3 regions of the Paenibacillus sp. G2S3 genome follow, and region 1 is predicted to be linked to each of the others. Evidence: predicted binding sites of a transcription regulator. Region 1 holds the regulator's gene; each other region holds the start of a gene.
The links. The regulator LexA, encoded in region 1, represses DNA repair genes until DNA is damaged. The targets are predictions, from matches to a motif close to CGAACATATGTTCG.

Region 2: QNH28_RS22125 (ImmA/IrrE family metallo-endopeptidase) is a predicted target of LexA. The motif match lies at 3,884-3,897, and genes of this name have one in related genera.
Region 3: recA (recombinase RecA) is a predicted target of LexA. The motif match lies at 6,658-6,671, and genes of this name have one in related genera.

The regions. Positions count from the first base shown of each region.
Region 1 covers NZ_CP126095.1:3,761,200-3,771,352, forward strand. Annotated here, with positions in the region: gene metH (methionine synthase) at 1-1,415, opposite strand, end outside; gene QNH28_RS16395 (FixH family protein) at 1,595-2,026, opposite strand; gene QNH28_RS16400 (HAD family hydrolase) at 2,288-3,073, opposite strand; gene QNH28_RS16405 (hypothetical protein) at 3,107-3,634, opposite strand; gene QNH28_RS16410 (DUF896 domain-containing protein) at 3,684-3,893, opposite strand; gene QNH28_RS16415 (LysM peptidoglycan-binding domain-containing protein) at 4,004-4,417, opposite strand; gene lexA (transcriptional repressor LexA) at 4,714-5,340, shown strand; gene QNH28_RS16425 (L,D-transpeptidase) at 5,612-5,950, shown strand; gene QNH28_RS16430 (hypothetical protein) at 6,098-6,478, shown strand; gene QNH28_RS16435 (hypothetical protein) at 6,700-7,278, shown strand; gene QNH28_RS16440 (MBL fold metallo-hydrolase) at 7,403-8,185, opposite strand; gene QNH28_RS16445 (cupin domain-containing protein) at 8,182-8,682, opposite strand; gene QNH28_RS16450 (DUF5316 domain-containing protein) at 8,752-8,955, opposite strand; partial or broken gene QNH28_RS16455 (sigma factor-like helix-turn-helix DNA-binding protein) at 9,684-9,884, opposite strand; gene QNH28_RS16460 (hypothetical protein) at 9,918-10,153, opposite strand, start outside.
Region 2 covers NZ_CP126095.1:5,028,988-5,039,140, reverse strand. Annotated here, with positions in the region: gene QNH28_RS22150 (hypothetical protein) at 291-422, opposite strand; gene QNH28_RS22145 (hypothetical protein) at 611-1,591, opposite strand; gene QNH28_RS22140 (RNA polymerase sigma factor) at 1,588-2,082, opposite strand; gene QNH28_RS22135 (hypothetical protein) at 2,777-2,947, shown strand; gene QNH28_RS22130 (hypothetical protein) at 3,071-3,232, opposite strand; gene QNH28_RS22125 (ImmA/IrrE family metallo-endopeptidase) at 3,312-3,845, opposite strand; gene QNH28_RS22120 (YjfB family protein) at 3,996-4,172, opposite strand; gene QNH28_RS22115 (hypothetical protein) at 4,322-4,471, shown strand; gene QNH28_RS22110 (NucA/NucB deoxyribonuclease domain-containing protein) at 4,552-4,983, opposite strand; gene QNH28_RS22105 (cytidine deaminase) at 5,091-5,507, shown strand; gene QNH28_RS22100 (glycosyl hydrolase) at 5,681-7,156, shown strand; gene QNH28_RS22095 (PH domain-containing protein) at 7,208-7,696, opposite strand; gene QNH28_RS22090 (hypothetical protein) at 7,814-8,374, shown strand; gene QNH28_RS22085 (YolD-like family protein) at 8,677-9,012, shown strand; gene QNH28_RS22080 (hypothetical protein) at 9,009-9,173, opposite strand; gene QNH28_RS22075 (M15 family metallopeptidase) at 9,466-10,152, shown strand.
Region 3 covers NZ_CP126095.1:4,091,126-4,101,278, forward strand. Annotated here, with positions in the region: gene pduL (phosphate propanoyltransferase) at 1-118, opposite strand, end outside; gene QNH28_RS17860 (dipeptidase) at 257-1,222, opposite strand; gene QNH28_RS17865 (stage V sporulation protein S) at 1,371-1,631, opposite strand; gene QNH28_RS17870 (TIGR00282 family metallophosphoesterase) at 1,829-2,623, opposite strand; gene rny (ribonuclease Y) at 2,766-4,307, opposite strand; gene QNH28_RS17880 (regulatory protein RecX) at 4,625-5,356, opposite strand; gene recA (recombinase RecA) at 5,521-6,588, opposite strand; gene QNH28_RS17890 (competence/damage-inducible protein A) at 6,889-8,175, opposite strand; gene pgsA (CDP-diacylglycerol--glycerol-3-phosphate 3-phosphatidyltransferase) at 8,285-8,872, opposite strand; gene QNH28_RS17900 (YajQ family cyclic di-GMP-binding protein) at 9,026-9,517, opposite strand; gene QNH28_RS17905 (hypothetical protein) at 9,723-9,884, opposite strand; gene QNH28_RS17910 (helix-turn-helix domain-containing protein) at 9,966-10,153, opposite strand, start outside.

The DNA of each region.
Region 1 (10,153 bases):
CCGGCTAATCCGTATTTATTCACGAGTAAGTCGTAGGAGCGTTTGGCAACTTCCAATTTGTCCGTAGCCTTGATTGCTTGTCCTGTCTCATCTATCGTACCTACAACGATAGCTGCGCCATACTTATGAATCAAAGGAGTGACCAGCTCGAATTTTTCTTCACCATCTTCAAGGTTAATGGAGTTAATTATCGCCTTACCTTGACAGTATTGTAACGCCAGATCAATAACCTTAGGATCGGTAGTATCGATCATCAGAGGAACTTTAACCTTTTTTACAACTAATTCTAGAAACAGCTTAATATCCTCAATCTCATCACGGTCTGGATCTTGCACGCAGACGTCGATAACTTGAGCACCGCTCTTCACCTGTGCACGGGCAATTTCTGAGGCTTCCTCATATTTGCCTTCGACGATAAGACGTTTAAACTTGCGCGACCCTAATACATTCGTACGTTCACCTACCATGTAAGGACGGTTGTCGTTCTCAATGTAGATAGGTTCAATCCCTGAAAGAGCCGGTGGATGATTCCCTGCAAGCGGACGTGGTGGAAATTGTGAAAGTGCCTCCGACATAGCACGGATATGTTCCGGTGTTGTTCCGCAGCAACCCCCTGCAATATTAAGCCAGCCCTTTTCCGCAAACGCAGCAATTTTACGTGCAAGAGAATCTGGAGATTCATGATAATGTCCATTCTCATCTGGCAGCCCAGCGTTCGGATAACAACTCACAGCTGCTGAAGAGATTGCAGAAAGCGAACGAATATGATCACGCATGAACTCAGGACCCGTTGCACAGTTTAGACCAATAGAGATTGGCTTCAGATGTTCTAATGAAATATAGAATGCTTCAATATTCTGACCGGCAAGTGTTGTACCCATCGGCTCTATCGTTCCCGAAATCATCACTGGCAATTTGATGCCTGTCTTCTCAAATGCATTTCGAATACCTATACTTCCAGCTTTCACGTTCAGAGTATCCTGAGAGGTCTCTAGCAATAACGCATCTACTTGACCATCAATCAATGCCACTGCCTGTTCCTCGTAGCTATCAACGAGCTCTTGGAAAGTGACGCCTCCTGTAACAGAGAGTGTCTTTGTTGTAGGACCCATTGCACCTACGACATAACGGGGACGATCTGGTGTATCATATTTATCAACGGCATTACGAGCTAGCTTTGCTGCAACCAGATTAATTTCACGAGCCCGCTGCGGAATATCATATTCAGCAAGTACAACAGACGTTGCACCAAATGTATTCGTTTCAATGAGATCAGCACCTGCTTCAAGATACTGCTCATGAATCGTCTGAATTACTTCTGGACGAGTTAATACTAGCATTTCATTACAGCCGTCTAATTCTTCCCCACCAAAATCCTCACCTGTCAGAGGCACCTGTTGGATCATTGTGCCCATTGCACCATCTAGAATTAATATTCTTTGTTGTAAGCTTTCCTCAAGTGTATATTTAGCCAACGTATAGTCCCCCCAGTAAAACATTAGAGTAAGTTTAGCAGAATAAAGGAATTTCGGAAAGCCTTCCTTTCCACTCTGCATTATCTGTAATTACAGGTTATAATTGCTATTCTTTTTAATTATGGTTTCACAGAGAGTTCTTTATTAGGCATAGAATGCTGAGTTCTAGCAGTTACATGCGATGTAACAATATATTGTCCTTCTTTCGCAAGTGCTCCTTCTGCTTGATAGATTCCATCACCGACTAGCTTCCCTTTAAGCTCAATTTTCTGTTCCTCATCATCTTTCCTCACAATTTCAAATAAAACCTCTTTCGCATCATCCACAGCTAAGTTTTCTTGCGTCACCACAGCCTCAAAGGTCACCTTCTGATTTACAACAACCTCTTCAGGACTCCAATGTAACTCGACCTTGATAGGCTCCATAGACATGTCCATGTTCATATTCATATTATGTATTCCAGATTGTTTGGTTTGGTCTGATGAACATCCTCCCAGTACTAAAAGTGTTGCACCTAATAATAAAGGAACTATTGTTCTTGAAATCTTCATTTAGAGTCCTCCCAGCCGATTTGAATACTATGAATCTACCAATTCATGTTATACATTCTCCATCTATTATACACATTATTATTGGTTTTTCAGTATTTCGCATCAATTCAGCCTAACTCTTGTGACTTAAATCATATACTCATAAATCTCAGCAATCTTTCTAAGCATTATGTAGATACAAAAAAAGACAGCAAGCCTCCTAGTTACCCAGGAACTCACTGTCTTCATAAGGCTTAAATGAATGTAAGCCTCTACTCAACTTTATAAAGATTGGACCAATGAAAGAAGCTCTCCAAGATGTTTGATTTCATAATCCGGCTGAATTTCCGGATCTGGCTGTTTGCCTTTTCTATTAATCCAAACCGTAGTCAAACCTGTTGCCAACCCACCACGAATATCCGTTGTAAGCTTATCTCCGACCATAACCCCTTGCTCAGGTGCAATATCTAGAAGCTCCAGAGCATGCAGAAAAATATCCTTATCCGGCTTTCCTTTGCCGAAGCTTCCAGAAATCACGATGTGATCAAAGAAAGGAACGATTTCAGGTACGCCATCTAGTTTCTCTTGTTGCAATGCAGGGCATCCATTAGTCAAAAGCAATAGCTTAACTTTTCCCTTCAGCTCTTCAAGCACTTGAATCGTTTCTTCATAGATGTAAGGTCGATTTCTACGCTCCGCTGCGAATTTAGCTGCTAACGTCTCAGCAAGACCTTCGTCCTCTACACCAAGTGCTGCAAGACCACGACGCCATGCCTCTTTACGGTATCCCGGTGCAAGCTGCTCCAATTGACGGAATTCCGGCTGTTCACCTGCAGTAAAGTTCCCCCAAAGTGCTTCAAACGGATTAATCCCAATCATTTTTGTAAATGGGTTCGTTTCGTAGGATTCATATAGTCCTATGGCTTCTTTACGCACCGCAAGTTCCAGTTCTTGTGGATCAATCGTGTCCCCGGCGGCTTCACATGCAGAACGAAATGCTTCATTGACGCTCCGATCATCCCAGAGCAGTGTATCATCAAGGTCAAATAGTACGGCGGAAATTGGCATTACAGGTCTCCCTCTCCCATGGCTGGTTAATTTCTAATCGTGAACTACTTCAATTTGGTGAGCTTTTGCGAATGCTTCCAGTCTAGTCCCCATTGCATTTGTATCATAACGATTCATAAGTCTGGTAAAAATCCATTTCGTGCGTTTGCCTTTATGCTTAATGACAACAGCTCCACGCGAAAGGATGATTTTCTCAATATCAGAAGCTGGCAGATAACGTTCGCGATTGAATTTTATAGTAGATAGTCTAGCATTCTCTACCTTCAAGTACGGACGTCGAAAGAACAGAAGCGCCGCCAGTAAGTAATACAAAACGACTCCTAGCCAGTTCATAAGCATACCATTGCCTTTGGCCTGATCCACTGAACCAATCATCCAAAACATAGTACCAAGCACCAATAACACTACTGGAAATGCAATATTACGGCCTTTAAAGGTTTCACTGTTCTTACCAGGAGACTTAGATCTAGATGCGTAAATCGTTTCCTTCCCCTGCTTCTTTCTTTGCTTGTTAATTTGCTGTGTGTTGCGTTGAACCATTCTTTCCCAAGAACGGGCCATATGCGTTCCCCCTAGTCATCCAGTAATATCTATGAAAAGGAACAGGGTGTTAATGCTTAAGCCCCTTGTTACCTTGTTCATGCTCATCATTATCGACCAATTCAATCGTATTCAACTGTGCTCGGAAGTTATTGCGAATATTCCCCAAATAAATTTCACGAAGCTTGGCGCGTTCCGCCGTTTCCTCTTGATTAAGGCCTACGCTCTTCTGTTTGCGTGCCAATTCGTTAATACGCGCGACCAACTCATCAATATTCAAAAACTTTCCCTCCCCTTATAAATTAATTCTAACTCTGCCATGAGAAAAAGAGCTTGTCAAGGTTTACTCCCTGCAAGCTCTTCATGTCCTCTTATTATGTTCTTAGAATATTAATAAATAGGTAAAGTGAGGATATCTCCAGCATTAATCTGACTGCCTTTAATACCGTTGGATTTTTTAATTCCTTCTATATATACAGCCGTCTTCATATCAGAAGGTTTATTCTCAAGTGCAATACTCCAAAGTGTATCTCCACGTTCAACCACTACGCGCTTCTCATCTTTCATTAAAGTAGTAGATCCTGCAAATACATTACCTACTACTGTAAGCCCTGATAGTACAAGCACAATAATCAATGTCAGCTTAATAACAAAATCTCTCCGGAATAAACGCATCAGTCCTTGAAGCAAATGCTCTGTAAACTCTTTAATCTGAGCAGAATTTCGGGAAATAGGATTATGTCCTAAAGATTCAACCACGGGGGCTTTATCGTAGATGCTACGGTATGTACTGTATTTTAACATGAATATCATCCTCCAAACACTTGTTCTTACTTTTGAGATTATAATAACACGAACATGTGTTTTGTTCAATACTATTTCAGAACAATTGTTCTCTTTTTTTCTGAAATTAATATTTACCATATTATTCATATAAAAAAATCACTCTTATCATTTAGATGAAGGAAACGTAATCAATACGAGACTACCATTTATTAACTCTTTCGAATTAATATTTATAATAGTTAGAACTTATGTTTGTGCGAACGGTAGTTCTATGTTATAATTTTCCCAAACATTACTATATGGGGTTGATTCCAATGTCAAAGATTTCAAGTCGCCAGCTGGCGATCCTGGAATTTATACGTAGCGAAGTCCGCAGCAAGGGTTATCCTCCTTCCGTCCGGGAGATTGGTGAAGCTGTTGGACTTGCTTCCAGCTCCACAGTTCACGGTCATTTGGATCGGCTAGAGAAGAAGGGACTTATCCGTCGAGATCCAACGAAGCCTCGTGCGATAGAATTGCTTGGCCAAGAGGATTCCGAGAATGTCCATCATTTCGCACAAACCGTCGCTCGCATTCCTGTCGTAGGTAAGGTTACCGCCGGGGTTCCTATCACTGCTACTGAGAATATTGAAGACTATTTCCCGCTTCCAACTCACTATGTTGGAGATAACAAAGTATTTATGTTATCGGTTCAAGGTGACAGTATGGTAGAAGCAGGAATTATGAATGGTGACTATGTAATTGTTCGCCAACAACAAACGGCTGACAACGGAGATATCGTTGTAGCTATGACCGAAGAAGATGAAGCAACCGTGAAGACCTTTTATAAAGAACGTGATCATATCCGTCTTCAGCCGGAGAATCCGGCGTACGAGCCTCTTCGCCTTAATCGCGTGACCATTCTCGGCAGAGTTATCGGATTATTTCGAGATATCCACTAAGCATGCACTCCTACCAATCGTAAACGGATACCGCCCTCTAAGGGATGGTATCCGTTTCTGCGAGAAGTATAAGGAAAATGTGTTGTATTAAATATATATTTTCTTAGATTTTAAAAGAGCTGTTCCGCAAATGTGGAACAGCTCTTTTTCTGCTATTTTGTTCAACTAATCCTCTTTAGAACATATGTTCTCATTGATTAAAATGGCCATTTTTAATGAATAACCGTTTAGGCGTCCTGCTCATATCCTATTTAGAAAGGAGTGTTGCGCAATGCCAAATTACCGAATTATAGTGGATCTGACGCAGCGTATGCTTTATCTTCTTGATAATGATACTGTGATCAGGGGATTCCCCGTCGGAATCGGTAAAATGTTAACTCAATCACCATTAGGTGATTTCACAATCATTAACAAACAACCCGATCCAGGTGGTCCATTTGGAGTCTTTTGGATGGGTCTATCTAAGCCTCACTATGGGATACATGGAAATAATGATCCCGCATCCATAGGGCACGAGGTTTCCCACGGTTGTATTCGTATGTACAATGAGGATGTATTAGCACTAGCTGCGATTGTTCCGATTGGAACACAAGTAACGATCAGGAATTAAATCTATCCATAGATAAACACGCCTCACTCCTAGTTCCATGGATGGGGTGTGTTTGTATTTAAGTATTTTTGATGACGAACTAGGAATTATGCGGTTATATGTCGAATATTGTTAACAGGATTTCAAATTGAAAGGAAGTGTTTAGTTTTGAACAACTCAAAAATTAGAACTCTCGTCGATTTCAAAGTCGATGCACTTGTTAAACTCTCTGGCTTATTATTAAATAACGATCAGGCTAGTGGAAAAAAAGTAAATCTGCTCACCTCATTCGGCAGCATTCAAGGGACGATCTCCCCTTCCGCCTCCAATAAAGAGGATGTATTTGACTTAAAATCTCTGATGGATGATGTCATTGTAGATGAATACATATCTTATTTAGGTGCAGAACATCCCGATAAAAATTTCAGCTATAACTTTGTAGTCCTAAACGAGGTTACTGTAAGAGTCTACGCTAATTATGAATCTCCGATCGAATACAAACAGCTAATTGTTTATACCGATCAAATCACAGCCTTCAATTTCTTATAATTTCGACGTAATTATATTAAAAAGCACTCAGGCATCTGCCCCAATTTTGCACTCAGATTGCAGAATCGGCAGATCTCTGGGTGTTTTCTTTTTTCTAAAAAGAAGCCGTTCCTAAATTTCCACGATTTTCGCTTTTAACAGATACTAGTAGAGAGAATTCAGGCATATCTTTCAATAAGCAATAAATCTTGCTCTACTGAGATAACAGGAGGTGTGATTACATGCTGATTTTCTTGATGTACATGTTTGCTATTATAGGAGTAGCCTTAATTCTAAGCGCCGTTATTCTAGAATTAAAAAAGCTATCTGCTTCTTCAGAACTTTCTAGGCTGTTAAACGCAATCTCATCTTTTAACATCATATTTACCAAAACATTTATCCCCCCCAATCAGTCTCACTTAATCGCGCTCAACGAATCTTATAAGAAAATAGCCATAGGTAGCAGTGATCCGAAGACAAGCAAAAAAGCTATAGCAAAGCTATACTCCTTCGATAATGTAATGGGATCAGAGATTGTTGTTAACGCACTTACCCTTTCAAAAGTATCTAAAAGACAACAAAACAGTAAAACAACTGCTTCAAGTGCGAATATTAATGTGCTTAATAACGCTGACGAAGAGGCAGGAGTTATCGAGGAACTTACACTTAAAATATATATAAACAGCAATGGGACTTCTGTGTATAGCATCTCCTTCTTGCCAGGTTTATTACCTATTCAACAATCCGATAATCAGTATAAAGAAGCCTTCTCCCAAGTACAACAATTGCATGCATTCTTCAGGTCGATCGTATCCGAATAGACGTCCCCTCCCACCTCTTATTACTTCTCTTTACTTTTCCCAATTAGAAATTTTGAAAACCTTAAGGAATGACAAAAAAACGGTCCTTTTGAGAGGGCCGTTTTCGCTGCATCCAACATTCATTTTAAAATTGCACACTAAATCCGTTAAATTGATGAATGCCCGTACCATGAGCGACTAGATCACGTTCACGTAATTCACGAACTGCCTTCATAACCTCTTGCAAAATAGCTGGATCTAGACCCAACGTATTATGAGAGCCGAATACTTGAGATACATTTGAAATTTGCGCAATCTTTTCTAAAGAAGCCACTAAATCTGCCGGACTAGTAGAGGGATAAAAAGCATAAATTGGCGTAACATCATACAACAAATCCCCTGTAAACAGATACCCGTTGGCATGATCAAAGATGCTAATATGACCTGGTGAATGACCCGGTGTGTGGTAAATTTCTAATCTACGCCCGCCTAAATCAAGCACATCTCCCTCTTGCAATAGAGCTGTTGGTCTCCCTTGATAAGGTGTATACGTATTAGGATCAAACGTCTCAGGAACAGGAAGAGTAATATCTCGGCTCATATCTTTTCTGATCTGGGCAAGTGACAAACCTCGTATTCCATTAATCAGCCAATCCTCATCCTCTTTATGAACATAGATCGTCTCAAATTGTCCATGACTGCCTATATGGTCTGCATGCACATGCGTAGTGATGACAGCGATAGGTAAATCCGTTAACTGATCCGTTATTCTTTTTATATTATCGATGCCTAATCCCGTATCAATCAACACCGCTTGTTCTTTCCCTAACAACAAAAAAGAGTGCACCTTTTCCCAATGTCCATATTCACTGATTGCATAAGTAATTGGATCAATTTTCGTGACTGTGAACCATCGATCTTGAATCAAGTGTGATCCTCCATTCCATTCCATTTCTCCCTTACCTGCTCTTCTCCTTTATAATAATCCGCTTGCTGATCCGCCTGATAGATTTCTTGATAAGGGAGAATGTTGATTTTGCCTGAGTCTGGATATTCACAAACATCTATACCCTGATTCGTTCGGAGATCAAGATACCGGCATGGTACTTCCGTATGATTATAAAGTTGATGAGCACCTTCGAGCCCCATTTCAAAAAATAACACATCCCCCTCAGAAACCTCGGTAAAACCTTCGGGAGTTCTTAACATCGCTTTTCCCGTCAAAATTACAAATATCTCTTCAGCGCTTCTATGAAAATGATAAGGAAAAGAATATTTATCTGGATCTAGTGATCTTATGTCGAAGACTAGATGTTTGGAATTAGCGATCTCAGCTAATCTCTCACTCGTATGCCAAGCAAACTCAGGGATCGGAGATAACTTCTGTTTAAATGAAACTGTATTCTCATTAAAAATCTTCGCCAAATATAACCCCCCTCATCGTTTATGCTGTTCTTTCAATATAATTCGTTTGGTACTTTATGTAAATAAAAATCACAATAAATAAATGATCCCAGCAACCACTAATGAAAAAACGCCTCCTAAAGCAGACCAATTCGCTACTTTGTTTTTAATCTTACGGTCTTCTTTGGATTCCGAATAAAAATTCCCTCTTTGCTGAGTACCTGTCGTAAATCCGCCCACACATATACCAGAAATCACGAAAAAAGCTAATCCTATATATATGAAAATGTGCATATTATTACGCCTCCCAGGAAAGTATTCGATATATATTAGATATTTTAACATTATTCTCCTTATCTAATTGGAAAAATTTAAATAATGGATTTTTAGGATTATTGCACTTCTATGATCTCCTTAGTTTATGACCCAAACAGCAAAGAGTCCTCTTCTGCGAATTTTGGACCCAGATGACGCTATTTGCCAAATAATCACCTACTGCGCAGGGTTTCGGACTCCAGTGACGTTATTGCTTCTTAAGAGCATAACATAGGGTACTTTTCAGTCCAATAACTGCATTGGGGTCCGATAGCAAACCAAATATAGGGGGAAAGCTGCGTATAATGTCCACTGAGTCCGATAGCGGCTTCGTATGCGAACCTATAGCCTATTCAGACGACTAATCTAACGAAGTTTTCCGTTTAGCTCATGTAAATCTTCAAAAAGAAGAAGCGCCCCAACAGCCATTGCTCACGAGGCGCTCCCTTCATTAGAATCTCAGTATTTAAACCGCAATGTTACCTTCCCAGCCCTCAATCCCGAATCCCGCTCACATAACTCTCACAATCCATCACACACTGGCAAACTTCATTCGCTTAACTTGAATCATATTTGCGACGTATCTTTCAAACCACCACTATTACAGACATTCACAACAATTTCCATATGTTAATTGTGGTGTGTGACCCATCTTCACCCGATGTTTGCGTTCCATACTTGCCACTCATAAGAGACCTGGCCAGTTTTTATACACTAATATTCAAAAAGTCTACGGTATCGCTAATCTTACGCTGCGCTCGTTGAATATATTCGCTAACGCTTCCGTAGGTAATGCCGAGCATTTTGGCTAATTCTGAATGTGAGATGCACTGACCATGTGCCAGAGTATAGCATTCTCGTTCTCGTTCGCTTAATTGATTAAGTGCATATTCTAATTGGAACCGTTGTTCATCTGAAAGATTGGCTGGGCTTCCCGCCTTTTAATCACAAGCGAAAGCCTTCATTCGTATTGGATCCAGTAGTATTTCCCGTTCATAGCCAGCTCGCCGTTCAATTCCACGCTTTTTCCCTGGTCTCCGTCCTGAATTCAGCCACTCAATGACAAACTCACAGTCAGATTCCATTCCAGAAGTCACCTTTTTATCATCAGCATCAGCCTTCCTATATGCTCGCTCCGCGCCTTTGAGGGAGAATTGATAGTTAAGAGCAGTTGCAG
Region 2 (10,153 bases), 1.3 Mb from region 1:
ACGAATAAGAATCTCAGGAACGTCCATGGTGGGCGTTCTTTTTTTGAGTCCCGTTATCATAGCGGTATTGAACATGTAAAAGAGCCATCATAGGATTAACCTACAACGGCTCTTTTACACTATGTACTTTCTCTAAAAACAATTCTTCAAAAAAGCTTTGTAAAGTTTTTCGTCTATCTCTATTAAACTCTTCTTTCCATCCTTGAACTGAACTGCAATTATATGAACTCCTTTATTCTTAGCTGAAAGGCCATCGAGCAAACCAACCGGTCCGAGTAGAAATCCTCCCACTAATCCTCTACAGTGTTTTTGTCTATTGTGATTGTTTTTAAAAAACCAGTTTGCAAATTTACAATTCCAAGAGTAGACATTATTACTTTACCTTCATAGTCACCAGCAATAACTTTATTTTTTGCACCCATCTAATCACTTCTTCTTCAACATATATATTAATCGACAACAAAAAGGGCGCTGTTGCAAAGCCATGAAATGGTTTTGCAGCAGCGCCTTTTTTTTGTATCCAGCTAGACTTTTCTAATGGGTATGGTGCCCGAAAAGTTGTCCCAAGCTTTGCTCCTATCGCTGTACTCTCGGTTTCCGATCATCATTCTTATAGTTTCATACTTTCCCATAGCTGCTGGAATGCCCCGGACTCGACCTCGAAGAATACCGGCGCCTGGCCGTAGCGTACAAGTCCTTGACCGAACAGCGTCAGTTCTACCCGGGCGTTGTCATCCAACTGGAGATAGAAGACCTTGCGGTCTTCGCTATCGTAGATGCCTTGCTCAATAAGCGGCTCTGCTGCCAGTGGTTTGGCTGCTTGGAGTGCCGTCAGAAAGCCTTTAAGCGCCTCGCCGTCAGCGAGCGGTGTGTACTGCTGCTGTCCGTTGTTCCAGCTGTCGAAGCTTTCCCACTGTGCGGAAGTAATTCGACCTTCAAGATTTAGCTTGCCAAATAGATCTGCGCCGCTGTTTACGGTGATCCCGTTTGTATGCTCATACAGTTCGGCGAATACCTCGCCGTTGATTTCCGAATAGGACATAATCAGGAAACTGGAATCATATCCCTTCACGGAATAGATATCTGTCTCACCGATGTTAGAAGCTAACTCAATATACTTGTCTTTGCCGCTCCATTCATCGATGCCACCAGTAGTACGTCCCAGCTTGTCACCGCGCAGAGCGGCAGCATCGGCTGCGTTGATTCGAGTCGCAGACTGTGTATAAATGTTATCTTTATATACGACCAAGGCGATCATATCTGTCATAGCTCCAGACTTGGTATCCGGCAGTTCCACCTTCGGAATGACAATGCTTCCAGACGCATTTGTACCAGAATTGCTTGAGCCCGGAGTAACCTGGGCAATCTGCTCTTGGGGACTCTGGCCATTTAACTGCTGCCATATATTAGGTGCGGCCAAGCCGATCCCGGCGGCGAGGACGATACTTGCCGCGATATAAACCGTCTTGCGTGGACGTTTCCGTTCCTGCGGTTGCTCCAGTTTGTCGATCAAATCTTTTTTCATCTCTTCACCTGGTTTCATAGAATCCACCGCTTTCTTGTATAATGTTCGAAACTGATCTTCTTTCATTGTGATTCCACTCCTTCCAGCTCCAGTTTTAACAGTTGCCGTCCCCGTTGAAGTCTCATCTTCACAGCTGACTGACTAATCTGCAGAATCTTGCTGATTTCCTGGATGGGATAGTCCTCGTAATAATAAAGATGGATTACGGTTTTATACTTCATAGGCATCGCCATAACTAACTGTAGTAGAGCCAAATCCTCGGGGGAGTCTACCGCAATCGGCTCAGCATTTTCTAGCTTAACCTCGCGCTTGCGCCAGCCTCTGCCCAGTAATGTTTTACAATGATTGGTGATTACCCGGATCAGCCATGCTTTCTGATGTTCAGCGTCTTTGAACTTTGGCGCTTTTTCTATTAGCTTGATGAAGGTATCCTGAGTGGCTTCTTCGGCATCTTGGCGGCTGCCTAAATGGACCAAAGCAATCCGGAACAGCATATCTGCGTAGATTTCGTAACTCTTTATCACATGATTTCCCGGCCGGGTCATGGATCGTTGCATGATTCTATGCCCCCTTTACCTATAACACCATTTAGGACGGCATTTGGTCACATTATGTTCCTGAGAAAATTTGTTAGCGATTGGGATAAACAACTGCCGAGTCACAATTTATTTCCTGAGACTTCCGGACTCAGATGTCGTTATTTGCAAATTTATTGCTTTTGGAGCGGGGGTTCGGACTCAAGTGCAGCTATTCCATCTCAAGTGGTATATATTTGGTGTTTTTTATGCCAATAGAGGCTATGGGGTCCGTTAGTAAGCTAAAAGAGGGATTATGCTGCGTATAAGGTCAGCTGTGTCCGATAGCTGCAAAGTACGCCCAAAATAGTATCTAACTCAAATGATATTTTTACTGTTTCAAGGGTTAGAATCAAAAAAACGCGATTGCTCCAGCAGCCATATCATGACTGCTGAGACAATCGCGTTTTTATAGTAGTAGTTCCCCTTTACGGGAGGGTCTCCTCAATATGTTTATATGTATAGTTTGGGTCAAACCCTTATGATTTCGGAAGGTATGAAGCGCTAAAGAAGCGACTCCATATACAATAGTGAAGGTAATAAGGAATATTTTTGTTCTTTTCTTCATTAATTCCCTCCATTTAGATAAAATGTATATATTATAAGATAATATATTGTGACTGGTATGTCATATCTATTGTATCTTGTAACTACACATTAGAAGGGAGGAATGAAGATGACGGAACAAGAAGAGAAAATACAGGAGTTGGAGCGGCGAATTAAGGTATTGGAGAATCATACTAGTCCCAGGCTACCAGGTCTCAGAATCTTATGGTTTATTATTTGGGGGTTTGTGGGTATATTCCTCATTCTAATTCTTATTGGTTTGACTCAATTTGTCGCATAACAGAGCTTATAATTACAAATAAGGCAGCAAATTTCCCACCGATAGTTAAACCCGCGTAGGTAAAGAATTGCCTGGGTATACTATACTTGCTGCCTTTTTATTATGAACTTACACAAATCATCTTCAGTCGTCTTTAGGTTCTTGCAATAAAATGGAGAAGGTTCCCGTTTCATGATCCACTTCAATCGACTCGATCCCAACAAAATCCGGAATTTCGGGGTGTACTGCATCTACGTTATAATCTGGATGAGTCATCAATAATTCAATTACTTTAATGGCTTCCATATCGTTCCCCCTTGCGAGAAATTCCACCATAATTATTAATGGTCCTTCATTGCGACTACCCTTATTATCTCCGCAGTCATTATTGAATATGTGTTAATCGTTCTTCGTTTCTTCCCATCACGGCCAATAATTGCCCCTGAAAAACACGTCTTTGAATTTGATCAATCCGCTGTAAAGCCAGCTCGCTTGGCACTTGAAATTCTGCTGCAAGATAGCTGATCGCCTCTTCTCGTTGTTCAGGCAATGTCATTCGTGAAATCATGGAGTAGGGCATAGCTGCATAAAGAATAAAACGCTCGGATTCATCCTCCTGTGCCCGCGTAAAATGCTCTGGCATCAATATTTGATTAGTACCATGGCGGAGCAGGTGACAGAGCTCATGGAGAAACTCTAGCCGCTGCAGACTGGCTGGAAGCCGGTTGTCGATAAACATGGTGTACATCCCCGCTGATGCTTCGATGCTCTTGCTTCTTACATCCAAATAATGAACCCAAATATTAAGCCGTTCTGCAATATAAGCAATCGAAATTTGCGAAGGCTGAGTAAGGTTCAGACGCTTGTATAAATCTTCCGTCCACTTCTCCAGCGCAGTCATTTGATAATAGGATTTCATGTTATTCACATCATTCACCTCATTCAGAATCAATTATAGGATCGTATGTTCGTATAATAAGACAAAAGAAAAGCCCGAGGGGCTATGTAGGGTAAAAAATATAAGGACACATAAGAACGAGTGTTCTTGTGTGTCCTTAGCATAATGCAATTAAACACTAATATCAAGTGTTTTTCCTAAATTCGGAGCAACGCTTTTGCCCAGCATTTCCACCATCGTTTGACTCTGGGTTTCAGCCTGATTTTTGGCAATATTCATGACTTGTATTCCTACATTTTGAGCTAAGGATGCTTGGCTCATTGCTATTGATAATGCGGCTATATCCATATTGCACCTCCTTTGTGTATATCCTGTTTATCGACTGTGCCTACCGAATTCATTAGGTGAATAGCATTTGTTTGCCAATTCGCCCAAACGGCTTATCTCCCTTTTACATATCTTGTGCTGTAGTCATTAATCATTAGGAGGAATTGAAAATGGGATTTGAACATGGTTGTGGATGTAACGTAGGTCCGGTAGTAAGCCCAGCAGCAGTAGGTCCGGTGTGTAGCCCTTGGACTTCAACAGGAGCTATTCTGGTACTCTTCATCTTGCTGGTTATCATCACTAAAGCTTGCTTATTCTAAGCTAGCTAATGCACATTGTAGCCCCATCCGGTGTATACCGGATGGGGCTATTCTTTTGAAGCATTGTTCACGTTAGCTTATTATTTGAACATAAATTCTACGCGGGTTCCGTCCGCATAATCTTCTAATTGATTGCCAACCCAGCTTCCTGCGCCGCGGTTATCTTTTGGGGTTATGTATTCAATGTCGGCCCCTTGGCCACCTTCATTACACATGGCCATGGGCCATTCGTCGCGGTCGTAGCCTTTTTTGGTGGGGATCCCTTTTAAGGATTCTTTGCGGTTCTCTTCAGCCTGCTCACGGTTAATGGTGCATGTGGCAGATTCCCCTTTGGCAATCGCGTCCTGAATGTGCTTGGCGGTCTCAGGATAACGATCTGATGGGAAGATCAGCTGAACAACTTCTGAATCAGATGTGGACGAGGGGGCTGCCGGATCTCCGTTCTGTTCATACCAGTAACCGCCCAAAGCAAGTAACACAACAATGATGAGACTGGTGAGTAATTTCTGTATTTTCAAATCTGCTCCTCCTTTTTTGGAACTTAAAATAGTATATCTTATATCATAATGCAGTGCGATTTAATATACTTAGGAAAAATAAGAGGAGGACGGAATTGGATATGGAGTATTTGATTACGATTGAAGATCAGACGCTTATAGCCTCTGCTGAAGATATTATTACTAGACGTTATGAATGGGAAAGACACCATGTAGGGGCAGCGCTCCGTACTAAGACGGGTGAGATCTTTACAGCGGTGCATGTAGAAGCTAGCATGGGGCGGATTACAGTCTGTGCAGAAGCGATGGTGATTGGAAAAGCGATATCCGAAGGCTACAAGGAATTTGATACGATTGTTGCGGTAAGGCATCCTGATCCGGACAGCGAGGAAAGAGAGATTAAAGTAGTCTCTCCCTGCGGGATGTGTCGTGAGTTAATTGCTGATTATGGGAAGGACTGCAAAGTCATTGTATCCGAGGACGGCCAATTAGCCAAATATGATATTACTGAATTACTGCCGCTGAGATATACGAGGTAATTTGGAGAGTTTGGTCGGGAGCCGCTAGGCTCCTTTCTTATTGAGCCGTGAATTTATTCAGCAGTTCCTTACACTGTCCTAAATTAATTTACAACTTCATGTCCATTCGCTGAGTTCATGTCACTAGTATCCCCATACTATAACTTAAAAAAGTTAAAAGGATGTGAGAGTGGATGGAACAGCGCAACCTTCGAAATATGGTTGATTCGGCATCGAGGTTTGTGAGCGATGTTCAGTGGCAAATAGCGTATCGTAAATTACAAATGGCTCCGGCAGATTCGGAAACGATTCCTTCTGCTCAGCAATTGTTGAATACCCTTTATTTTCTGCAAGGAAAAGGATGGATTAGTGGACAGCATGATTATTTGGAGAGCGCGGATGAGTTTAATGGGAAACTGAAAAATACTAGTGGGCAATACGCCGCACTTCACGGCTATGAGCTGGGAGCAATCAATAATCAGACGGCGGCGCTAATAGACAATCAGCGGGATTGGGTCGTTAGCAGCGCTATTCGCTGGTATAAAGCCGGTGGAATCGTAACGATTAGCTATCACGCTCAGTTGCCAGGGACAGCGCCCGCTTGGGCTAACGTATCTACGAGCATAAGCAACGCTGATTTTGACAAATATATAACTCCGGGTACCACTCAGTACAACGCACTGATCGCTGATCTGGATAAGATAGCCCTTTCTTTAAAAAAGCTTAATGACGCAGGCGTTCCTGTGCTCTGGCGGCCGTATCATGAAATGAATGGCGGATGGTTCTGGTGGGGGCAGAAGAGCAACTACGTGGGACTGTGGAACCTTATGTTTGACCGCTTTACTAGCTATCATAAGCTGCATAATTTATTGTGGGTCTGGAGCCCAAATGCTAAAAATCAATGGAGTGATGACCCTGCGGAATACTACCCGAGCGGTGACAAAGTAGATGTGCTGGCACTAGATATCTATGGTGGGGATTTTAAGGGAAGTCACTATGATAGTCTATGGGATCTGGGTCGTGGAAAAGTGATCGCGATTGGAGAAAATGGAGAGCTTCCGTCCCCTGCACTACTGTCTAAATCACAGCCCAAATGGTCTTATCAGATGACCTGGGGCAAGCTTCTTTATGAGAAGAACACTGATGCGGTGATAAAAGCCTTTATGAACGACAGCTTTGTATTCACACGGGAAGAGTATGCTGCTGAAGCGGCGATTGTGGCTGCTAAGGGAGATAGTGTACTGCAGAGTGGACTATGGGGGCAATATTACAATAACATGAACCTTAGCGGCGCTCCTGCGCTGACGCGAACCGATGCTAACATTCAATTTTCGTGGAAACAGGGTTCGCCCGATCCGACCATTCGTGTCGACGCTTTCTCTATACGTTGGAGTGGCAAGCTAACTGCAGCTTATAGTGAGACTTATACTATTTACTCCTCCTCTGATGACGGGGTGCGGGTGTGGATTGATGGAGTGCTGATTATTGATAGCTGGGTGAATCAGAGTGGACAGGAGCGAAAGGGTACCGTGAATCTGATTGCAGGCAAGCTGCATGAAGTAAAGGTGGAGTACTATGAGAATGAAGGTGACGCGCGAATTGTATTGCAGTGGGAAAGTCCTAGCCAACCCAAGGGGATTATTCCAGCAGGAGCGTTCTATCTTCCATAAGAGAGCGAAAAAAGCCCCGAATTTCGGGGCTTTTTTTAATGTGAAAGGGTCTTAAATTTGTTCGCGGTAGCTAATGTTGTTGGCGATCTTCTCGTCACGAACGGCTTTGCGAAGAACATCTTTGACCGTTTGGGCATTATGGATTTTTCGAAAAAGAAGCTGAGGCGCTGAAGCATCATCAGAAAATACAGTTAATGTACCGATACCGAGCATCCGGTCCATGATAGATTGTGCTACGGATAAATCGCGTACACGCAGTAATTCAATCTCTTCGACATTTTTACCGATAAGTCCGGTCTTTACCATAATGCGCTGGCTTGTAATAGTATACGTAGTCGTGTTTAGGCGTACGATTCCTTTAAGACGATCAGAGATGCTGGCAGGTTTACCCTTCCAGAGCACGACTTCTTGAATAGCATTTTGATTTGCTGATGGACGGCGGGCGGTCACTGGAGCGGTGCCGTCAATGCTGGATCCACATTCCCCGCAAAATTTAGCGCCCTGCTTATATTCTGATCCGCAGGTTGTGCAATAAGCCATAAATACTCTCCTTCCCTCATTACAATTGAAATAATTATAACATAATAGTCATTTTACATAAATTTCATTTGCGCTTTACACAAACCGACATTATTCTGTTAAGTGGAGGGATAAATAATGAAAAAAGTGTTACTAATAGGAACGCTAATGTTGACAATCATCCTTAGCGCCTGCAGCAATAATAATTCAACTTCATCGGCACCTGCCTCAGAAGAAGAAGTGCAGGAGACCGTGCAAAACTTCTACAGTGAAATGTCTAAACTTGATGAATTAGGAAAATCATCTTTAGCGGGATTCAACGAAGCTATTGCCGCTTATTCAGCAGGAGAAATTTCGGACAGGCAGCTGGAGAAGAAGATTAACGAATTCCAGAAGACCGCAACAGACCTATCTAATCAGGCTGAGAAAGTGAAAATCTCCTCTAGCTTGCCCGAAGACATTCGGAAGCTGCTTGAGGAGTCCAAAATTGCTTTTCAAAGTGCTTATTCTCTAAAAGAACAGGCCTCTCAAGGTGCTGATTCCGCAGAGGTCACTGCTGAGCAGTTCGAGGAATTGAATCAGAACGCTGACGTAGCGATGTTATACGGCATTTCCAAGCTTAATGAAGCAAGAGAAGCAACAGGACTCATCGATGCAGATGGTCAGTCCACCACTGAGTCAGGGAACGTTCAAGAATAGATCGAAAGTTAGACGCTGTACAGTTCAACTGTCAGCGTCTTTTTGATGCGATTTTGAGCTTGAGCAGAGGTATCACTGCCAATCCTATAAATAAGCCAGCTACGATTCCTTTTGTGAGGTCTGAGAGCGTATTACTTTGATATACGACTAGATATTCATTATTATACAACTTTTAGATAAAAGAGAAGGATTTTAAAGTGGTATCTTTTTCCTGATTATTGATTATTCAGCGAAGGTGTGGATATAATACAAACATACGTTCGTGTATAGCGGAATAAGTATAGAATTAGGGAGGGATTACCATGGGCAAAAAGCTGGAGAAAAACGGACTGTGGGAAAGCAGTCGCATGATGCTGCCGGAGCACAAGGTAAGAATTATAAGGGATGAACGGGAGACGCTGCGCCGCATCAAGCCTATTCTGGATGAGCAGAAGCTGGAGGAGATCGAATGTACACTGGCCTTATCGTTACGGAGTCATGTGCGCGTGACTGTTGTACTGTTTGATCCCTTTGAGAATACGACACTAAGTGGTTTTGTGACTTCCATTCACACCCACTCGCGTGAGTTTAAGCTGCAGTGGGCGGAGGAATGGAAGTGGATCGATGTGGATGATATTGTTGAGGTTTACATCGTCTAATGCTGAGAACCGCTGCCTTCACTTTTTTCATAAGCAATTAGGGTCACGGTTGGATTGCCGGTCAGATGTGCAATGGAAGCCTCAGCATTACGAATAATCTCGAGTGCTTCTTCCTGCTCGCTCAGGGCAGCAACTTTATAGCTATCGCTATGAATGTCCATATATGTTCCCACCTTTCGCAAATATTTTGCCCTTTTTTGTGGAATTGATCCAAGGTGGAGAAGCTGTGAATAGGTACTTTACAGGGTAGATCTCGGGGATACCGGGGTCTTTTTTTTAAATATAAGAAAGTTATGCATCTATCCTTTATGTCTTATATTTCTCGCTTAAACGCTTATCGTCCTTCCTTATATGGACGCCGAAGACGTTTATGCTTGTGTGTTAAGGCAAGCAGGGATATTAGTACAAGCGAATGGGGAGCCGGGATCATTGATTATACCAAGGGGTGATTCTATGCTGACTTTAGATCAAGTGAGGGATAAATCGGCGGCGAGGCTTGTTGGGCTTCATCCTGTTTTGACAGCAGGGGCGAAGGCTTTGATTCAGCAAAGTTATGCCAGAGGAGTGGCCATCGTGATTACTCAGGGGTTGCGGTCAATTGCGGAACAAAATGCCTTATATGCGCAGGGCAGAAGTAAGCCGGGACCTATAGTTACCAATGCCAAAGGGGGAACCAGCTATCACAATTATGGCCTTGCGTTTGACTTTGCGCTTTTGCTGCCGGATGGAAATAGTCTTTCCTGGGATATGAATCGTGATGGTGATAAAGATAAGATAGCGGACTGGCAAGAGGTTGTACAGGTGGGCAAACAGCTAGGGCTTGAATGGGGAGGGGACTGGACGTCTTTTAAAGATTATTCCCATCTGCAGATGGCCTTCGGCTTAACCACGACTCAACTTCGGGCAGGTATACGTCCTACGACGGATCAGGTCAATGAAGCTTTAAAAAGGATTACTGGGGAGGATGACCAGGTGAACAAAGACGTTAAAGTAACGATAACCTTGAATGGCAGTAAACTTACGGATGGTGTTCTTGATACTGGTATAACGTACGTGCCTATACGAGTTCTGGCTGAGGCGCTTGGAGCAAAGGTCACGTATGATGCAGCGAGCAAGACAGTGAATGTGGTAAAAGAGTAGA
Region 3 (10,153 bases), 330 kb from region 1:
GTTGGGAGAGTGGTTTGAACTCAGTTAATTGATATCCTGGGCCAAACAGAGCCTCCACGTGCTCTTGCGTAAGGTGAATATGTCTAGCCGACACACCTACGGGTACAGTCTTACTCATAGTAAAGTCACTCCTTGTATTTTCTCTAGTATCTGTACAAGCCATTAATCATTATACATCTTCTTACCCAAAAATAAAAAGGGCTGCATCATAACGAAGCCCCTTTTTTCGACAATTTATGTTTTTTGCACAAGATTGTCATGGTTTAGACACCTGAGCGGGTAAGTATGTGCTTAAAAAAGATGTTGCATTGTCATACATCCAGCCTTTTACAGTATCCTCAGGATAATAACGAAGTAACTGCCCTATAAGATCAGGGTATTTTCCCGGATGCTCCAACTTCTCTACCCAAATATCAATGCCGTCAAAATCCGAGCCAAACATTATGTGCTTCTCTCCACCCAGACTACATACATGTTCAATGTGCTTTAACAAATCATCCATACGAGCCTTCCCATCATCACATACAAACCACGGGTAAAAGGTCAGCCCCATTCTCCCGTCCATAGCGATTAAAGCTTTAATCTGCTCATCATCTAAATTTCTAACATGACCACAAATGGCTGCGGCATTTGAATGAGAAGCTATAAATGGACGAGCGCTTAAATCAGCCAACTCCCAGAACCCCGCTTGCGACAAATGAGAGACATCCAGCAGCATTCCACTGTGGTTGCACCAATCTACCAGCTTTTTTCCTTTTTCGGTAAATCCACCATTACGCTTCTCTAGCACACCATCTGCTGCCCAATTTGCATTATTCCAAGTTACACCAAGAAACCGTACTCCAAGTTCGAAACAGAGCTGAGCATAAAATAAGTTCCCTTCTAAGCCGTCTACGCCCTCCAGAGAGAGCATTGCCTGTGGAGGCGCTCCAACCATTCGATTCCCGACTTCCTCCTTCCACCGCAACCACTGAAGCCCATCTGTGCACACTATCTTTTGCCTAAAGAGATCAATTTGTCTTAGAACTTGTTCAAAGCTAGGTTTACCTCTGGTAGCTGAAAGATATATCGCAAAACATTGCAGCTCCACCCCACCAGATGCCAGCCGGTCTGCTGTTACATCTAATCGAGGATCATTGTCAAAATTAATATCCGGGTATGCTTGCATTTTGCTTAGCACATCACAATGAAAATCCGCCACCTTAAGCTTATCAGCGCGCATTGTACACCCCCACTTTCTCGCAGTTCCAGCCGTACATTCCATTTCCAAGCGCCTACTTCAAATACTATGCAAAAAAACGCCAGACTATAAACCAAAAGCAAAAAACCTGTTTACATAAGTAAACAGGTTCATTCATTCTATAGGTCTATTATCTGGGTTCAACAATCAGTTTAATCGCGGTTCGATCTTCTCCATCAATCACTATATCAGTGAAAGCAGGAATGCAGATCAAATCAACTCCGCTTGGTGCAACAAATCCCCGGGCAATGGCAACTGCTTTGACTGCTTGATTCAGTGCTCCAGCTCCAATAGCTTGTAATTCGGCCGATCCACGTTCACGAAGAACACCCGCTAATGCGCCGGCGACGGAATTTGGATTGGATTTAGCTGATACTTTTAATACATCCATAGTAAGTACCTCCCCTGGGAAAATAATGGTGTTCTTCCACTACTTTAGATGTTATTCGCGAGAGAAGAAATAATTCCTTCTTTTTACGGACCACGTCTTCCAAAAACGGTGTACAAGATACTCTTTTACGATATAAAAAATATCACACTACCCTAGCACGGCGAAATTACCGAATTAAACTATACTCTGTTCTACACTTAGCTCATAACCCATTCACCTTCACGCAGCCGTATCTTCTCCAGACGAGTTGCCGCACCAGTATTTTCATCTAATTCTGCAAATAAACCATGAAGCTGCCACTTGCCTTCATCGACAACAAATCGTGCTGGAAGCTGAGTTGTGAACTTATAAAGTACTGCATCTCTTTCCATACCCAGAATTCCCTCGCTTGAACCAACCATTCCCGCATCGGTCAAATACGCAGTGCCTCCTGGTAAAATCACATCATCATTCGTTTGAACATGAGTATGTGTACCTACTACGATCGATGCCCGACCATCCATGAAATACCCCATGGCGATTTTCTCAGAGGTTACCTCTGCATGGAAATCGACGAGAATACATTTATGATCTCTACGAAGCTCTTCCACAATTTCATCTCCAACACGGAAAGGACAATCAATAGCAGGTAAGAATGTCCGGCCTTGTAAATTTACTATGGCCAGTTCTTTACCGTTCCCTTTAACAACTGTATAACCTCTTCCCGGTGTTCCTGGCGGAAAATTAGCGGGACGAATAATCCGAGCTTCATCATCGATGAATTCAAAAATATCTTTGTTGTCCCATGTGTGATTCCCCATAGTTATACCGTGAACGCCCCAGTTAAAAAATTCATTCGCAATCGCCTTGGTGATCCCTCTACCTGCAGCAGAGTTTTCACCATTCACAATAATGATATGTGGCTGATATTTACTTTTTAGAGAGGGTAGCATCTCGCGAAGAGCCTTTCTACCAACATTTCCAACGATATCTCCAATAAATAGTACTTTAATGATTCTCTCCTCCTAATCTTAACCGCTATATCTAATGAATAAGACCTCATATTCAAAAGAAAAAAGGCCCCGCTTAGGGGCCAATTCTCAACAAATATAAGAAAGTATAAGTTACATCTTATCCCTTAACCTTATATTCCACCTATTTAGCGTATTCAACAGCCCGTGTCTCACGAATAACGGTAACTTTGATATGTCCTGGATAATCCAGTTCACTTTCAATCATCTTCGTAATATCGCGAGCAAGACGGAATGCCTCTGCATCGTCAATCTTCTCTGGCTGTACCATCACGCGTACCTCACGGCCTGCCTGAATAGCAAATGATTTCTCAACGCCTTCGAATGACTCTGAGATTTCTTCTAGTTTTTCTAGACGTTTAATATACGTTTCCAGTGTTTCACGGCGAGCACCAGGTCTTGCTGCTGACAATGCATCAGCTGCACCAACCAACATAGCTATAACCGAGGTAGCTTCGCAATCTCCATGATGAGACGCGATACTGTTAATAACAACCGGATGTTCCTTATATTTCTTCGCTAGTTCAACGCCGATCTCGACATGCGATCCTTCTACTTCATGATCCAGCGCTTTGCCGATATCATGGAGCAATCCTGCACGTTTTGCAAGCACGATGTCTTCCCCAAGCTCACCGGCCATCAGTCCAGTTAAATAAGCAACCTCCATGGAGTGCTTCAATACATTTTGACCATAGCTTGTACGGAATTTCAGACGACCCAGAATCTTGATCAAATCTGGATGCAATCCGTGAACACCCACTTCGAAAGTAGCTTGTTCACCGTATTCGCGAATTCGTTCGTCCACTTCTTTGCGGGATTTCTCCACCATCTCTTCAATTCGAGCGGGATGGATGCGTCCATCTGCCACAAGCTTCTCAAGTGCCGTACGAGCCACTTCACGGCGGATTGGATCAAATCCCGACAAAATAACTGCTTCCGGCGTATCATCAATAATGAGGTCGATACCTGTAAGAGTTTCGAGTGCACGAATGTTACGGCCTTCACGACCGATAATCCGACCCTTCATCTCTTCATTCGGCAGGGTAACAACTGAAACTGTTGTCTCCGCTACGTGATCAGCTGCACAGCGTTGGATAGCGAGTGTGATGATTTCGCGGGATTTCTTATCCGCTTCCTCTTTCGCCTGCTGTTCAATTTCTTTGATCATTTGAGCCGTTTCATGGCGAACTTCTTGCTCAACATTGCTAAGAATAATACTTCTTGCATCTTCGATGCTTAAATTGGAAATACGCTCCAATTCAGTGACTTGGTTTTTGTAAATAACATCAATTTGCTGTTGGGTTTCATCAATTCGTTTCTCTTTGTTAGCTACTTGTTCTTCTTTTCTTTCAAGCGATTCCATTTTTTTATCCAGAGATTCTTCCTTTTGCAGCAAACGTCTCTCTTGCCGTTGGATTTCATTCCGACGTTCACGAGTTTCTTTCTCAGCTTCAGTACGGATTCTATGGACTTCGTCCTTAGCTTCCAATACCGTTTCTTTCTTCAGCGCCTCAGCGTCTTTCTTCGCGTTCTCCACGATGACTACGGCTTCTCTTTCTGCGCTTTGAATTTTAGCTTCTGCAAGGGATTTACGAATAAAATAACCGAACCCAAAGAATAATGCAGCTACAACGAGAACGATAATGACCCAGATCCATGCTTGCATCTGTTCACCTCCTCGTTGGTTCCTCTCCAAGGTATATCCCTGGGAATTGTGCAGTTGTTAAACTATCCGTTCATCACCATACAAAAAACCGGTAAACAACCGATTGCCATACTGCACATGCTGCACATGCACACTGCCCGCCTTATCCGGCGATTACATTTCATATGAGTTGTACGCGAATCGTTTTTAAAAAGTCCCCTTTTTGGGAAGGAAAAAGGTTTCTTACTTTATGCCGATTCATGTTATATTTTATTATTTATAAAAAGACATTGTCAAGAGAGTCGATATGAGCATTAATGTCAAGAGAATCAGTGAGTCTAGTAAAATTCCTCATCTTCACCCTCATAATTGTCTTCCTCAAGTAAAGTATTGATCACTTGTCGCACCATATCGCCCGAGAATCCACGCCGCATTAAGAAGGCTCCAGTCTTTCTGCGCTTATCTGTGGCTTCACCACGAATGAGATTCCATTTCTTACGTCCAATCTGAAGTGCACTCTCTAGTTCTTGTTCAGGACTGACATTCTCCAGTGCTTCCGAGATCAAGGTTTTGTCGATTCCTTTCTCACGTAGCTCTTGGCGAATCCACATTTTCCCCTTTCGCTGGTTCGTAATGCGTTGCTCCGCCCATTGCTTTGCATACAAAGGGTCATCAAGAAATCTTTCCTGCTGTAGCCGTTGCACCACTTCCGCAATAATAGTCTCCCCTATTTCCTTCTGCCGTAAACGGCGAATCATTTCCATAGCGGTTCGCGGCTTTCGTTCTAGATAACGAAGCCCTTCTACATAAGCTCGTTGACGCTCATCGGCAACAACAATTTCCTCCAAATCGGCTTTCATAAAAGAATTTCCAGTAATCATCCGATATTTAATCATGACGTCTTCGTGCACAGTCATGTTATAGGCTCCGAAATGTATGATATAGCGGTGGTCCGATTTCTTCTGACGTTCTACCTTAGTAATTTCTAAAAGTTCTCCTTCAGGAAAATCAGATAGGACCTGTACGTCCTGCTCATCCGATTCAAAATCCATGTCCAGCTGTATTACCATAGTTGCTTGTCACCTCATAGCAAGAAAATATCCCCACAAAGTGTGGCTTAACTTCGATACGTACTCAGGTACTTTGCGGGGACCCCAAATATACATTTTCTGATGTGTTAAGAAAAGACACCCTGCAACAATCAATCACAGGGCGTCCTATTCCTTAATAAATTCTATTGTTCGATTTCGAGAAGTAGTTTTTCTTCTTCCTCTTGCTCTGCAATGATTTCCGCTTCATTTGGTGCAGCAACAATAGTGGACAGGTTACTTGCTTCACGAATCTTGTTCTCAATGATGAGTGCAATATCTTGATGTTCCTTCAAGAACTGTTTGGCATTCTCACGTCCTTGGCCGAGACGCTCACCCTCATAGGAATACCATGCACCACTCTTATTCACGATGTCCATTTCAGTACCGATGTCTACAAGACTTCCTTCTCTGGAAATCCCTTCACCATACATGATATCAACATCAGCTTGTTTAAATGGAGGTGCTACCTTATTCTTCACAATCTTGATCTTGGTACGGTTACCTACAACGTCGTTACCCATCTTAATACTTTCAACACGACGAACATCCAAGCGCACGGAAGAGTAGAATTTCAGCGCCCGACCACCCGGAGTTGTCTCAGGGTTACCGAACATAACACCAATTTTCTCACGAAGCTGGTTAATAAAGATAGCAATTGTATTCGATTTACTAATGGCACCAGATAGCTTCCGAAGCGCTTGAGACATCAAACGAGCCTGTAGGCCGACGTGAGAATCACCCATGTCGCCTTCAATTTCCGCTTTAGGAACCAAAGCAGCTACAGAGTCAACGACAATAATATCTACTGCGCCACTACGAACAAGTGCTTCAGCAATCTCAAGTGCCTGTTCACCCGTATCTGGCTGAGATAGCAACAATTCATCAATGTTTACGCCCAAGTTACGCGCATACTTCGGATCGAGCGCATGCTCAGCATCGATAAATGCAGCTTGTCCACCTTGTTTTTGAACTTCTGCAATAGCATGAAGAGCAACAGTTGTTTTACCGGAGGATTCAGGTCCGTACACTTCAATAATACGTCCCTTTGGAAGTCCGCCTATACCTAACGCAATATCAAGTGCCAAAGATCCGCTAGGTACAACTTCCACTTGCATATGAGTGGATTCTCCCAGTTTCATGATCGAACCTTTACCAAATTGTTTTTCTATTTGACGAAGCGCCATATCAAGCGCTGCACGACGATCTGACAATCAGACCACTTCCTTCACTGTTTATAATAATATAATAACGTGTTTGTGAGGTCTTGCCAAGCTTTTTTTCGAACATACATTCGTTTTTTTTGTCTTAAGCGTTAATTATCCCTTTTATTGTAAGCCTCCCTCCGGATATAGAAGTTAACTATTTTCTTCACTTCACCGGACATCAACGACTTATGATCCTAACTAAAAATAGTGATCAAAATCTCTGCAGATATACAAAAAACCGCAGCAAAGAAATCTCAGTGCCACGGTTCTTCCGTATGTTTCAATTATAACTGGGCTAAACTCCCATTACAAGTCTGAACCCTCAAGTGGTGTCTCCACCTTGCGTTCCTCAAGTCTGCGCCATAGTCGATACAGCAGAGCTTTAACAGTACGCAGGCGGATATTTTCACGAGTACCTTTAAGATTAAGCTCATATACCTCTGTCTTACGCCCACGTTCAGCCAGACCAATAAATACAAGCCCAACTGGCTTACGTTCAGAATAGCCCGGTCCTGCTACACCTGTTACAGATAAACCGAAATCACTGTCCGCGATCATTCTCACCTGATCAGCTAACACCTCGGCAACTTCACGACTCACTGCCCCAGGAGCATTTGGCCCCTCCAAATAAGCACTTGGCACATTCAGAAGCTTTTTCTTTAGGTCGTTAGAATAACAGACAATTCCTCCCGCAAACATCGAAGCACTACCTGGAATGTTGGTTATACTCTCCATCAGCAAGCCTCCAGTGCAACTCTCCGCCGCGCTTAAAGTCAGACCTGCATCCGCCATCCAATCCACAATTAGCTGCTCCAGTGGCACATCAATATTTGCATATAAATGTTCTGGTAAAATCTCTTTGATCTGATTCTCCAGAATCTCCAGCTTCTTGAAAGCTTCATGCTCGGAAGGCGCCTTTGTCGAAATACGGACGGTTACCTCTCCCTCTTTAGCGTAAGGAGCGATGGTCGGATCAGTCTGGCTGTGAATAAGATCAATGAGTTTATCCTCAAGCAGGGATTCCCCGATACCAGCGAATTTAAGCATTTTAGAATAAATTGGCATTTCTGTCGTCAGTGCATGCTGCTGGAGCCACGGTACAGCCTTATCTACGAACATCGGTTTCATCTCACGAGGTGGACCAGGAAGCACAATATAATATTTCTTTTCATGCTCAAAAGCAATACCAACAGCAAGACCGATCTCATTCGGCAAAGGTGTTGTTCCTTCAATTATAAGTGCCTGTTTACGGTTATTCTCCGTCATAACGATCTTTCGATCATCAAAGAAACGTTGCACATGATCCATTGCCATGCGATCTATATGGAGTGTTCGACCTAGAGCAGCAGCCAGTGCATCTTTCGTAAGATCATCCTCTGTCGGACCAATACCACCGGTAAAAATGATAACATCAGCTCTACTTTGAGCGATTTCAATCGCTTGCTGCAAGCGACTGCTGTTATCGCCAACCACGGTTTGAAAATATACATCAATGCCAATAGCAGCTAGTTCTATAGACAAAAACTGGGCATTACTATTTACGATTTGACCGAGCAAAAGCTCCGTGCCTACTGCTATAATCTCCGCTTTCATACCTGGCTTTCGCCTCCTCGTTATAATGTAGATACACTGCTTTTAGGGTTTAAAAAAGGTAATAGGTGCTTTACCTATTACCTCTCCTATATATAGCTACCTAAAATGCTTAAGCATTATGCAGCTGTAGCAGATCCTTATTCTTCACAAAATAATCAATTCCAGAGTAAATAGTGATCAAGGCTGCAGCCCAAATGGCAATATCGTCTACAGGAATGCTGACGAATTGAAATGGGAAATTGTTCAACAACAGCAGTGAGATCGCTACAATTTGTACAACCGTCTTTATTTTACCCCATTTGCTGGCGGCAACCACTTTTCCCTCTAACAATGCTATCTGGCGAAGCCCGGTTACTGCGAACTCACGACTTATGATAACAATTGCGATCCATGAGTCACATCTGCCCAATTCCACAAGTGAAATCAGAACTGCAGAAACTAACAGCTTGTCCGCTAACGGATCAAGAAGTTTACCGAGATTGGTGACCATATTATATTTCCTTGCTATGTAGCCGTCTATTCCATCTGTGCTCGCAGCAAGCAAAAAGATTACAGCTGCTACCAAATGATTAACAGATAGCTGAAAAGAGCCCCAATGTATCGGTTCTGGATAAAAGCTGAAATCCACCAGTAAGAAAAACATCATAATCGGGATCAGGCAAATACGTGCTAGCGTGATGCGGTTGGGCAAATTCACTGAAGTTCCTCCCCTAAATCGTTCATACAAATCGCCTGAGTCAGGCTCATCTATTTCTACTTAAGCAAGTATATTATAGCTATAAATAGGTGTCAAAAAAAATACAAAGCACCCCGCATCATGGTGCTAATAAGCACTGCGGGGTACAAAATTCTATTTTAAGTTGTTGAACTGCAGGTCCAGCGGCAAATCAGCTTTACGCAAAATCTGGATAATTTGTTGCAAATCATCGCGACTCTTACCAGTTACGCGGATCTGATCTCCTTGAATCTGGCTCTTCACCTTCAATTTCGAATCACGAATCAGGATATTAATCTTTTTCGCGTTCTCCTGATCGATTCCTTGCTTAAGCCCTAAGCGCTGACGAACACTTCCCAGAGAAGCTGGCTCCACTTTACCGAAATCCAAGTTTTTCAGCGTGATGCCTCTCTTTACCATCTTTGATTGTAAAATATCAATAACAGCATTTAACTTATATTCATCCTCAGAGGCGATAATAAGAGCGTCTTTCTCAAGCTTCAGACTGCTTTTACTGTTCTTAAAGTCAAATCGGTTATCAATTTCTTTCTCCGTTTGGTGAATCGCATTCGTTAATTCCTGCATATCCATTTTAGATACGATATCAAATGAACTTTCTGAACTCATAACTCCACGTCCTTTGTTCTTTTTAGTCTGCTACTATTATAAAAGAATGATACCCTTAAGTCTAATTTTGGATAATATGTACCTCACCCGACACAGAAAACAGCCCCACAAAGTGGAGCTTTTCCTTCGAAATGAGTTCTGTTCAATGGGTAGAAACACGTCTCCAGCGGAAGTATACCATTGGAGACGCTCATTTCTAAGTTTTCTATCTGCTTCGGACTGGGTTTCGAAACATATCCAGAATCCCAAGCACAATATGCGCAAGACCGAAACCGAGAATTCCATAACCCCAAGCACTTGGTGTCATATAATATCCGATGAGACTGACAACAACCCCAAGTCCAGCAACAATCCAGCTAACAATCATAAAAATGTACACCTCACTTTGGCTAAGAACTGGAAACATTCTTATGTTCCCCGTAAAGCCAAAGTCTATGCATCGTATTTCTTATTGGCCTGTTTCATTAGTCTGGTCAGTAGTATCTGTGGTTCCTTCATTCTGGATCGCTTCGCTTCCAGTACCATCATCCAGATTAAGCAGCAGTCGGGATGAAGTCTTTTCATCTGTAATTACTTGTCCATTAACAGTAATCTCAGTAGCTGGTGAATAACCAGATTTAATATAGATTCCTTCAC